Marinagarivorans cellulosilyticus: one gene and its partners. The main gene of each other region encodes a partner of the protein of the gene in region 4 in a complex. Links are inferred from orthologs where the notes say so. Each region holds a gene or a part of one and is shown on either strand. Other genes may lie near its edges.

Region 1 (2,890 bases), 1.3 Mb from region 4 along the record:
AAAGTAACTATTCGGGTGGGTGCGAAACAATGGTCAGCCTAAAGGCGAATTGATTGCTTTCTGAGCATTCAAGCGGCTGGAACGCTTGCATAGCGACCAGCACCAGCAAGGATGCGTGGGGGTAGACTTTACAGGAACACAAAGTCGTAGATGGCTTGAGCGGACTAGAAAACGATCAGTTTGCAGACCTATTTGAGCATGGCTGAATAGTTACAAAACAAAAAAAAGCCCAGCTTGTTATCAAGCTGGGTTTTTTAAGGTGCGACATTGAAGCCGCTAAACCTAAATTACACTAAAAGCACTATCTTTTCTTTTTATCGTTAAAGGGTACTAACGATACGCCGCCAGCCTTAGCCGCATAAGCCGCATCGGCAATGCCAACATAAGTCTCTGCACTAGAATCCTCGTGTGCGCGAACAACAACACTAGACTCAGGGCTTTCGGCTTTTTTCTGCGCAACCAAGGAACGAACAGCGCGCAAATCTACACGACGACCGTCAATGGTAATTTCATCCTGCGCATTCACCATAATGAGAATGCTCTCAGGCGAATCAGGGTTAGGAGGCGTTTCGGCCTGATTAGGATCAGGAACGTTAACGTTGATCGTCTGCTCTTTCACAAAAGAGGCAGTAACGATGAAGAAAATTAGCATGATGAACACAACGTCCAACATGGGGGTTAGATCGATATCGGCCTTATCGGCCTCTTCCTGGCGATTACGCTTTCTACGACTCACTAGTTAGTCTCCACAGAAGCCTAATGCGATGATGGCAGCAACTGCAGCATCTCGCTTTTTTTATTTTGACGCTAGCGCTGCTAGGCCTACTTTTTGGAACAGTAACACTTTAACTACCTGCTAACAGTAGTATAACGCTGTTACGTAACATCGGCGAAAAATTCAACGCCCATTGCCCTCGAGCGGGCCATTCTACATGAAGTTTTTAAGCTTGTGGATGATTTTTAGAAGCGCAGCAATTGTCAGAATAACGCCAATTGCACCCCAACCGAATCGCCAACCACCTTAACACCTACCCCTAGCAAGCGAATTTTTAATGATGAACGCGCCATCGCCTGCTTTAGCAGCTCGACATAACCCGCATCATCCAGCACCGTACAGCGCCGCTCCACAGTCGTAGAAACGAAGTCTGAAAATTTCACCTTTACAAACAACTTCGTTATTTTTGCGCTCGCCTGTGCCTTGGTAATCCGGCCGCGCAACTCCCCCAACAATGCCGGCAACTGAGCAATACAGGCACCACTAGGCAAGTCGTGATCATATGTATGCTCCACCCCTATAGATAGCCGTTCGCGACTGGGGAGCACAGGGCGATCATCGCGGCCATATGCTCGCTCGTGCAACCTCACACCAAACTTACCAAAGCGCTTAAGCAATACCTCCAAACCACATTCACGCACATCGGCACAGCTATACAGCCCCATGCTTGCCAATTTAGCGGCCGTTACCTTACCTACCCCACTGAGCTTAGCCACCGGCAAAGCACGACTAAACGCATCGTTTTGTTCTGGCGTAATTACCGTAATGCCATTGGGCTTTTGCCAATCGCTCGCCACTTTGGCCAAAAACTTGTTGTTAGCCACACCAGCAGAACAGGTAATACCTACCTCAGAGAAAACCCGCGCGCGAATCTCTTCAGCAATGCGCGTCGCGCTACCATCGCAACGGCTAACAGCCGAAACATCGAGAAAGGCCTCGTCCAGTGAGAGCGGCTCGACCAAGTCGGTGTAATCATAGAATATTGCTTTCATTGCCTTCGACGCTTGGCGATAAACCTCAAATCGATGGGGTCGCAAGATCAGGTCTGGGCAAAGCCGCAAAGCGTGAGCAGCCGCCATTGCCGAGCGGATGCCAAATTTACGCGCAGGATAATTACACGTTGAAATAACACCGCGGCCATTGCTACTGCCGCCCACAGCAATGGGGAGGTCGCGCAAATGCGGCGCATCTCGCATTTCCAGTGCAGCAAAAAAGCAGTCTGCATCAATATGAATAATCTTGCGCACAACCCCACCAAAACTGTACATTCAAACAGTATATTAGCGGAACAATTCTTTAGCGTCGAGCGCTTATGGTGACCTTGGGTACGCCATCATCGGCAACGCATACCGCGGTATAATGCAAAGCATCGCCATCCAGTGATTTAGCATCAAAATCCCACTGATAGCGCTCTTCACCCTCAGAACCACCAGCGAGCGACTTAGGTTTACCTTCAAGCCAAGAGATATCTATCATTTGCTGCGTTTTTTCAAGCAGCAGTTTATGACACGCCATTGCAGAGTTTTTTTCTGGCGTTAGCGACACGTAACCATCGCCGTCAATCATTTCGGTGTAAGTTTTGCCAGACTCCTGTAAACACAAAACGCGATAAATGGATTTTTCTGGTGTACTTTGACGAAGGTCGAGCGTTGCTTGCTTCACTTCTATACAACGGGGTAGATCAAGCGCTGCCTGTGCCGCGCTAACAAGCTCGATGTAATGCCCTTGATATTTCGCGGGCAACCATAAGGCCTTTTCATTTAAGGGGGTATCGAGCGCCCACGACGCATTAGCAAAAACCAGCAGCAAGCATAAACACGTACAGCCAACACCTTCCTTAATGGATAGCATCAACCGTCCCCGTTAACATTGCATTGAATATAAAGCCCATTAAAAAAATAAGCTTATCCTCGTCTTGCTCAACAAATTGCACACCGTACTCTTTACCATCCTTCTTCCGAATACAGGCATCTACAGTAAGTAAGCGGGAAATACCATGAACCTGAAATTTGCCTTTTATAACTATATGGTCTCCCACCTCACCCAAGTCATCGAACATCTTCACCCGACCGCCACCAGTGCTCACATCAAGCAGCTTACCTGCGACACCGACGA
Region 2 (2,827 bases), 4.6 Mb from region 4 along the record:
TTTTGCGTTAAGTCAGTTTTTGTATAAAGCTCTCGAAGTCGGATGCATGGCTGACGTGCATGGGCTCTGCCGTTATTGGGTGGTCAAAGACAATTTTGGTTGCGTGCAGCAATAGTCGGGGTGCGCGCAGGTGCGAGCCTTCTATATTGTAGAGGTTGTCCCCGAGTATTGGGTGGCCAAGCTCTAAACAGTGGACGCGCAGTTGATGAGAGCGGCCAGTAATTGGCGATAGCTCGACAAGTGATGCGTTGACTTGCTCAAAGTAAGTTTTAACGGCGTACAGGGTTGTTGCTGGTTTGCCCTCGTCAAAGCACACTTTTTGTTTTGGCCGGTTTGGCCAGTCGCAAATAAGTGGAAGCTCCACTTGGCCTTCATCCTTTATGGGCTTGCCGTGAATAATGGCGTGGTAAGTTTTATGGACTTTGCGCTGTTCAAATAAGTGCCCCATAGCCTTTTGGCTAGCATGGCTTTTCGCAAAAATCATAATGCCAGATGTCGCCATATCCAGCCTGTGTACAACGCGCGCATTGGCATTGTAGCTTAGCGCTTGTGCGTGAAGACAGTTGGGCTCTGTTCTTCCGGGTACGCTTAATAGGCCTTCTGGTTTGTTGAGTATTAGCAGGTGTTCGTCTTCAAAAATAATATCTAATGCAGGCATAGGGTTGATGGTCTTTTGAATATAGAGGAGCATTCTAGCGTAGGCCGTGTAATAAACCTTGCGCTTGGCATTATCGCAAGAAAGCAGCGGCGCTGGTATGCTGCCCCTTATTATTGATTGCGGCACTGTTGCGGCATTTTAGGCGCTGTTAAGGTTGAGTTTTTATGAGTTCCCCATCTGCTGTGGTTTTTGCCCAGCCGCCATACCCTTGGTTTTATGATTATTGGCAGCAATTTGTTGCGCAGGTGAATAGCCAACGCTTACCGCATGCGGTATTGCTAAAAAGTATTGATGGTATGGGAACGCGAGCTTTGGCGATGGCTATGGCCCAGTTTTTATTGTGCCGCGCGCCAGCAGAGGCGCAATCGTGCGGGCGCTGCCGTGGCTGTGAACTAGTGGCCGCAGGTTCGCACCCAGACTTTGCCTTTTTAGAACCCGAAGAGGGCAGCCATGTTATTAAAATAGCCCAAGTGCGTGAGCTTTCACGAGTTGTTGCGAATACTGCGCAGCAAGGTGGCCGAAAAGTTATTTTGGTTGCACCGGCCGAAGTCATGAATGTTGAGGCGGCTAACGCGATTTTAAAAAACCTCGAGGAGCCTTCTGGCGATACGGTATTTTTATTGGTTGGTTATCAGGCCGCGCGCATATTACCCACCATTCGCTCGCGTACATCGCAAGTGGCGTTAGCTACACCAAGTTGGAGCGATGCCTTAAGTTGGCTTTCGCGCAACCAAGTAAACCAGCCAGAGGTTATTTTAAAAGCGGCTGGCGGGGCCCCAGTGAAAGCGTTGGAATGGCTTGATGGCAATCAGCTGGATATTCACAACGATATTGCCCAAGCGTTAGCCAAAGGGCTGAATGGCAGCTTATCGCCTATCGATGCGAGTAAAAAGCTGGCCGCGTTTGATCTGCCTGTTGTGTTTGGGGTGGTGTTACAGTGGCTGCAGCGTGCTATTAGGGTAAGTTGCGCTAATGTGCACGATGATTTAGAGGTTGTGGGAATCTTGGCCCAGTTGCTGCCAGTGCATCTATACTCATTACTGGACACGGTGCAAGGGCGAATGGGGCAGTTAAACGCAGGCAGTAACCCTAACAAAGTTTTAGCGTGTGAAGAGCTAATGTTAATTTTGCTAGGTTTTAAAGCCGAGCAGCAGCGCTTGGCGCGCCAAGCCTAGACACTGGCGCCTTAAGCGATTATTGTTCGCAGCAAAATAGGTAAAGGCTTCGTTTGGCGAAGGCTTTACTCGCTGGAATTAACTAAGCCAAACTTCACTACGCAGCAATGCTACCGAATACAGATGTGAAGCGAAATAATAAAAAAGAGGCAAAATTATGCAGGGTATTGGCGGCGCTCGTAACGGCATACTGTCGTTAACCATTCGCGATAAGGCAGTGCTTTACGCGGCTTACATGCCGTTTATTAAGCACGGCGGTTTGTTCATACCGACTAACAAATCCTACAGCTTAGGCGACGAGGTTTTCATGTTGCTTAACCTAATGGACGAGCCCGAGAAAATTCCGGTTGCTGGTAAGGTTATTTGGATCACCCCTAAAGGCGCGCAAGGTAACCGTGCTGCCGGCATTGGTGTTCAGTTCGATGGCGACGATGATACCGCAAACCGCAAAATAGAAACTTACCTAGCGGGCACTTTAGAATCTGATCGCCCCACGCATACGATGTAACAATACATAATCTCGTTTAGAATATATTCCTTTAGTGGCTGTGGTCTTGTTGCTGCAGTTGCTACGTTTCGAAAGGCCGCTTGCGGCCTTTTTTATGTTTTTAGATTCCATTACCAACTTGAGGTGCTCCATGCTTACCGATTCACACTGCCATTTAGACCGGCTAGATCTTTCTAAAAGCGACAAAAGTGTTGAGGTGGCATTGGACCAAGCGCAAGCTCGGGGGGTGAGTCGTTTTTTGTGTGTGTGTATTAGCGACGAAAACCGCAAGGCCGTGCTGGATATTGCCGCTAAACGCGATAATGTTTTTGCCTCGGTAGGTATTCACCCGTGTGATGTGGGTGAGCAAGTGGTTAGCGACGCCACTTTAACCGAGTGGTCTTCAGCACCTAAGGTAGTGGCGCTGGGGGAGTCGGGCTTAGATTATTTCCACAGTACTGATTTTGTGGCTCAGCAAAAGCAGAGTTTTGCCAATCATTTAATCGC
Region 3 (2,940 bases), 1.8 Mb from region 4 along the record:
TGCACTCTGGCAAGGCTTAGGGCACGGCAGCAATTTGCTGGATGCACCTTGGCCCAAAGTGGACGAAGCCGCCCTAGTGCGTGCAAGCGTAACGATTGTGGTACAGGTTAATGGCAAAGTGCGCAGCAAGCTCGAACTACCGGCCGATGTCAGCAAAGGCGACGCCGAAAAAGCCGCTATGGCCGACGAAAACGTTATGCGTTTTATCGACGATAAAACCGTGCGCAAAGTGATCGTAGTGCCTGGCAAGCTGGTTAATATCGTCGCCAACTAAAGCGCCGCCCGCCTTGCACCTAGGTGCAAGGCGCATTCACTACAATCAGTATTGCCTGCCACCCGCTACTCGAGACCCGCTAACCATGCCCTCAGCCACGCCGCGTTTAACATCACTTCGGTTTGCCTTAATCGGCTTATTGGCCCTCACCATTACCGCTTGTGGCTGGCAACTTCGCGGCTTTAATAAAGGGCAATTGCCGCCAGAGCTCGCCTTAAAAACCGCCGACCCTTACGCCGCAATTGCTCGCCAACTGCAGCAAACCTTGGTACGCCGCGGCGTAAAAATTACCCCCAGCGCACCACTCACGCTCTGGTTAGATACCGAAGAGCTCGAAAAGCGCACCGTAGCCGTTACCAGTATTGGCGCGGCAGCCCAGTACGAGTTGCGCCTAGAAATTGCCTACAGCTACACCCCCAAAGGCGCGCAGCCTGCATTGCCCACCACCCTAACCACCCAGCGGGTATACGACTTTATTCCCGGCACCAACTTAGCCAAAGCCGAAGAGCAGCAAACCCTCGTCAAAGAAATGCGGCAAGAACTCATCAACCGCATTTTGCTGCAAAGCATGAGCCATACAAACACCCTAACAGTGCCAGCACAAAGCACCCAAAGCACCAGCGCCCACACGAGCAGCAGCCATGGCACGCATTAATGCAGAACAACTGCAAAACCACTGCAGCAGCCCGTTACTGCCGGTTTACTTTATCACCGGCGACGAACCGCTATTAGTGCAAGAATCCTGCGACATGCTGCGCCAAGCCGCCCGCACACAAGGCTTTAGCGAGCGCGAGCTGTACCACACCGACGCCAACCTCGACTGGCAACAACTGCTGCAAAGCGCCAACAGCATGAGCCTGTTCGCCGAGCGCAAAATTATCGAGGTGCGCAGCCACACCGCCAAACCCAACGATGCCGCCAAACAAGCACTGCTGGAATACTGTAAAAACCCAAGCCCAGACACCCTGCTAATACTGGTCTTCCCCAAAATTGACCGCGCCACGCAAAACGCCAAATGGTTTAAAGCCGTCGATAGCGTGGGCGGCACACTGCAAATATGGCCTATTAGCCCCAAGTTTTTCCCGCGCTGGGTCGATTTGCGCTTAAAGTCTGAAGGCTTGCGTGCCAGCAGCGATGCCGTAGGCATACTCGCCAGCAAAGTCGAAGGCAACCTACTGGCTTGCGTACAAGAAATTCAAAAACTTAAGCTCGTTAGCGACGATGGCGTGATTGACGGCCGCACTATGGCCAATGCCGTCGTCGACAGCGCCCGTTACGATATCTTCACCCTAGTAGACCGCGCCACCGGTGGCGATGCACGCGCCGCCACACGTACACTGCAAGGCCTGCGCGAAGAAGGCACCGAAGCCACCATTATTTTATGGGCGCTATCGCGCGAAATTCGCGCCCTCAATGCACTACTGTTTACCAAGCAAAGCGGTGGCAGCATTGAAAGCGTGGCTAAACAACACGGTATTTTCGACAAACGCATACCCTTAGTACGCCAAGCCTTGGGCCGCTTAAAAGCGGGCCAACTGCGCCTGCTATTACGCCAGTGCGCGCTGGCCGACCGCGCCATTAAGGGCGCCAGTAAACAAGATGCTTGGGGCTTAATTAACGACATTACATTAATGCTTTCTGGCGTGCGTGCTTTGTCCACAAAAGCGCTTCAGCAACAGCTTAATCAGTAAAGGTTTATTTCGGCATAAAAAGCTGGCGCCATAAAATATAATTGTCTTTGCGAACATATGCGCCACACCACTTTGCGCCGCGTCAATAACGGCGGCCCTTGGCGCCAGTTGTCCACAGAAATACCCACAATTTACACACAATTTTCCCCCTGCTTCCTCCAGTTGCAACTTTGCCCAAACCGCATTATCTTGTAGCCCGATACAGCACGACCCCCAACATATGGTGTTTTGCTCAGTTTTGGCGCGCTATTTTGTACACATCTCGTACATTTTTTAGTGCGCCGGTAAAGCACTGTCGTTCGGCACTACAAAATGACATTTTTTTAGGTCACGTTAGACCGACGCACACTCGAATAATTAGCCGCCACAATACAAGCACAAGTACAGCGCACCTTAGGAGATACCCATGCAAACAGATGCAGATTCAACACCGGCCGCCCCCCAAAAAGGCGCTCCAACAACGCCAGCTACAGCACCCTCTAATATGGCTGCCAATGCACCTGGGCAATTGCGTGTTATTAAGCGCAACGGCACTGTCGTACCTTACAACGACGACCAAATCAGCATCGCGATGACTAAAGCCTTTTTGGCCGTTGAAGGCGGTGTTGCCGCTGCTTCTAGCCGTATTCACGAAACGGTAGAAAAGCTCACCAATCAAATTAGCTCTACCTTCCGCCGTCGTATGCCATCGGGTGGCACTATCCACATCGAAGAAATTCAAGACCAAGTAGAACTAATCCTAATGCGCGCCGGCGAGCACAAAGTGGCCCGCGATTACGTTATTTACCGTACCGAGCGCGCCAAACTGCGCGAAGCGCAAAAGAATTTAAGCCGCACCGAATTCAAATACCCCGATGTTAACGTTAAGCAAGCCGATGGCTCTTTATTACCATTGGATGTGATTCGCTTAAACACCTTGGTCACCGAAGCCTGCGCCGGCCTTAGCCACACTGAGCCTAGCGCCATTCTTACCGA
Region 4 (2,856 bases):
TGCAGCTTAATGCGATTAACGACTTTAAGCGCTACTACCGCTCGGTTGATGCCTTATTAATTGATGATATTCAATTCTTTGCTGGTAAGGAGCGTTCGCAAGAAGAATTCTTCCATACGTTTAATGCGCTATTGGAAGGTGGCCAGCAGATTATTCTCACTTGTGACCGCTACCCCAAAGAAATTAACGGTTTAGAAGAGCGCTTAAAATCGCGTTTTGGCTGGGGCTTAACGGTGGCTATCGAGCCGCCCGAACTCGAAACCCGGGTGGCGATTCTTAAAACCAAAGCAGACCAAGCACAAATGCTGTTGCCTAATGATGCGGCCTTTTTTATTGCGCAGCGCATTCGCTCTAATGTACGTGAGCTAGAAGGCACTCTGAAGCGTGTTATTGCGCACGCCCAGTTCACAGCAAGGCCTATTAGTATTGACCTTGTCAGGGAGGCTCTAAAAGACCTGCTGGCCCTGCAAGATCGTTTGGTGAGTATTGATAATATCCAGCGGGTGGTTGCCGAGTACTACAAGATTAAAGTGTCCGATTTACACTCTAAGCGTCGTAGTCGCTCTGTTGCGCGGCCTCGCCAAGTGGCAATGTACTTAGCTAAAGATCTCACTAACCATAGCTTGCCTGAAATTGGCGAAAGCTTTGGTGGCCGAGACCACACCACAGTGCTACACGCTTGCCGTAAAATTAAAGAGCTGCTGGAAGAAGATGCGGATATAGCAGAAGATGTTAAAAATCTATTGCGCACGCTCACGACCTAAGCCCGAAACTAAAGAATTAAACCTTTAAAGAGATCTCATCATGCAATTTTCTATCGCACGTGATGCCTTGTTAAAACCGTTGCAATTAGTCGCGGGGGTTGTTGAGCGCCGGCAAACAATGCCAGTGCTGGCCAATGTTTTGTTAGTGTTAGAAGACGACCACCTATCCTTAACCGGTACCGATTTAGAAGTAGAAATCGTTGGCCGCGTTAAAGTAGAGCAGGTTGCCGAAACCGGTGAGATCACCGTACCCGCTAAAAAGTTTTTAGATATCTGCAAAAACTTACCCGATGGCTCAACTATCGACTTCACCTTAGAAGATCAAAAGGTCAATGTGTTCTGTGGCAAAAGCCGCTTTAACCTTAGCACCTTGCCAGCCAGTGAATTCCCGGCCGTAGAGCCAGGCGCAGACGACTTAGTTTTTAATACTCAACAAAAAGAGATTAAACGCCTAATCGAGCGCACCGGTTTTGCAATGGCGCAACAAGATGTCCGCTATTACCTTAACGGCATGTTGTGGGAGCTACGCAGCGGTTCTTTGCGCGCTGTAGCAACAGATGGCCACCGTTTAGCCATGTGTACCCGTGCGGTAAACGTAGAGTTTGACGATGTTAAGCAGGCCATATTGCCACGCAAAGGTGTTGTGGAGTTATCCCGTTTATTGAACGAGCCAGAAGGCAGTGTTCAGCTAGTATTAGGGGCTACTCATATTCGTGCACATACCGCCGACTTTACTTTTACATCCAAGTTAGTCGACGGTAAATTCCCAGATTACGAGCGTGTATTACCGCGCAACGGCGATAAAATTGTAATGGGCGAGCGTGAAGCGCTACGCCAAGCATTTACCCGCACAGCTATTTTGGCTAACGAAAAGTACCGCGGTGTACGCTTTGTACTAACGAGCGGCATGCTAACGGTAACTGCAAATAACCCAGAGCAAGAAGAAGCCGAAGAGCAAATATCGGTTGATTACGAAGGCGGTGATCTCGAAGTTGGCTTTAACGTAAGCTACCTTCAAGATGTTTCGAGTGTTATCGACTCCGACAAAATGAAGATGACCCTGTCTGATACCAACAGTAGTGTATTGATAGAAGATCCAGAAAACACAGATTCGGTATACGTTGTTATGCCTATGCGCCTTTAGTTATCCAATTTTTAACGGCTTATTGTCCTATTTACTTTCTTGGCAAAGCTAAGCTGCGGCTTAGTTTTACCAAGAAGGCCTCCTCTTATAGTCATACCTACCAATGCCCATTACTCAACTAAAGATCAACGGCGTTAGAAATCTTACCAATGTCGAGCTTGAGTTATCTGAGGGGTTTAACTTTTTCTATGGTGAAAACGGCTCCGGCAAAACCTCTTTATTAGAGGCTATAAGCTTGCTGGCGCATGGCCGTTCGTTCAGAACAGTTAATTATCGCCAGCTTATCCAGCACGAACAGCCCCACATGTCTGTTTTTGCTGAGGTGGCTCAACAGTCTGGTATAGCGAGTAAGGTTGGAGTGCTCAGGCCGCAAAGAGGACAATCGACGTTTAAAATTGATGGTTCACCAGTATATTCATCTGCTAGCTTAGCTTCATTGCTACCTTTGCAGGTTATTAACTCTAAGTCTTTCGACTTGCTGGATGGCCCGCGAAAGGTTCGCCGGGGAATGTTTGATTGGCTTGTGTTTCACGTGAAACATGAGTTCAGTGTTTTGTGGCGAGATTACACAAAGGCAGTAAAGCAGCGCAATAGCCTGCTACGACGTGATAAAATAAGCGGTTATGAGCTTGCTCCATGGGATATAGAGCTAAATCGTTTAGGTATTAGTATTGATGCATTAAGGCAAGAATGTTTACAGCCGTTCTTGGATAAGGTGGATACTCTGATACCCGACATAAATTTACCCAAAGAGTATCGCGTAGATATTGAGTATCAGCGGGGCTGGACAGAAGGTCAAACGTTAAGTGAGGCCTTAACAGAGAGTTACGCAAAGGATCGAAAGTACGGTTATACCACCTGTGGTGCGCATAAAAGTGAGTTAAAAGTTTTAATTAATAAGCAAGCAGCGGCAGAGGTTCTATCGCGTGGGCAGCAAAAGTCGCTGAT

What was found.
Region 1: the proteins of dnaN (region 4) and dinB are in contact, whole or in part, in a solved structure (PDB 1OK7), measured with the Escherichia coli proteins. The link is inferred for Marinagarivorans cellulosilyticus from one-to-one orthologs.
Region 2: the proteins of dnaN (region 4) and MARGE09_RS18905 are in contact, whole or in part, in a cryo-EM structure (PDB 8GIZ), measured with the Escherichia coli proteins. The link is inferred for Marinagarivorans cellulosilyticus from one-to-one orthologs.
Region 3: the proteins of dnaN (region 4) and holA are in contact, whole or in part, in a cryo-EM structure (PDB 8GIZ), measured with the Escherichia coli proteins. The link is inferred for Marinagarivorans cellulosilyticus from one-to-one orthologs.

What each region holds. Positions count from the first base shown.
Region 1 is NZ_AP023086.1:1,271,873-1,274,762, reverse strand. It holds dinB (DNA polymerase IV), read right to left. Parts: upstream 2,023-2,890; coding sequence 979-2,022; downstream 1-978. Other genes in the region: MARGE09_RS05105 (flagellar brake protein), read right to left, coding at 2,613-2,890; MARGE09_RS05110 (hypothetical protein), read right to left, coding at 2,072-2,626; MARGE09_RS05120 (ExbD/TolR family protein), read right to left, coding at 302-736. UniProt on the Escherichia coli protein: Poorly processive, error-prone DNA polymerase involved in translesion repair and untargeted mutagenesis. Copies undamaged DNA at stalled replication forks, which arise in vivo from mismatched or misaligned primer ends.
Region 2 is NZ_AP023086.1:4,624,319-4,627,145, reverse strand. It holds MARGE09_RS18905 (DNA polymerase III subunit delta'), read left to right. Parts: upstream 1-822; coding sequence 823-1,833; downstream 1,834-2,827. Other genes in the region: MARGE09_RS18895 (TatD family hydrolase), read left to right, coding at 2,472-2,827; MARGE09_RS18900 (PilZ domain-containing protein), read left to right, coding at 1,991-2,341; MARGE09_RS18910 (RluA family pseudouridine synthase), read right to left, coding at 8-691. UniProt on the Escherichia coli protein: Part of the beta sliding clamp loading complex, which hydrolyzes ATP to load the beta clamp onto primed DNA to form the DNA replication pre-initiation complex.
Region 3 is NZ_AP023086.1:1,783,444-1,786,383, reverse strand. It holds holA (DNA polymerase III subunit delta), read left to right. Parts: upstream 1-915; coding sequence 916-1,965; downstream 1,966-2,940. Other genes in the region: MARGE09_RS07090 (ribonucleoside-diphosphate reductase subunit alpha), read left to right, coding at 2,372-2,940; MARGE09_RS07100 (LPS-assembly lipoprotein LptE), read left to right, coding at 360-929; leuS (leucine--tRNA ligase), read left to right, coding at 1-274. UniProt on the Escherichia coli protein: Part of the beta sliding clamp loading complex, which hydrolyzes ATP to load the beta clamp onto primed DNA to form the DNA replication pre-initiation complex.
Region 4 is NZ_AP023086.1:1,011-3,866, forward strand. It holds dnaN (DNA polymerase III subunit beta), read left to right. Parts: upstream 1-804; coding sequence 805-1,908; downstream 1,909-2,856. Other genes in the region: recF (DNA replication/repair protein RecF), read left to right, coding at 2,012-2,856. UniProt on the Escherichia coli protein: Confers DNA tethering and processivity to DNA polymerases and other proteins. Acts as a clamp, forming a ring around DNA (a reaction catalyzed by the clamp-loading complex) which diffuses in an ATP-independent manner freely and bidirectionally along dsDNA.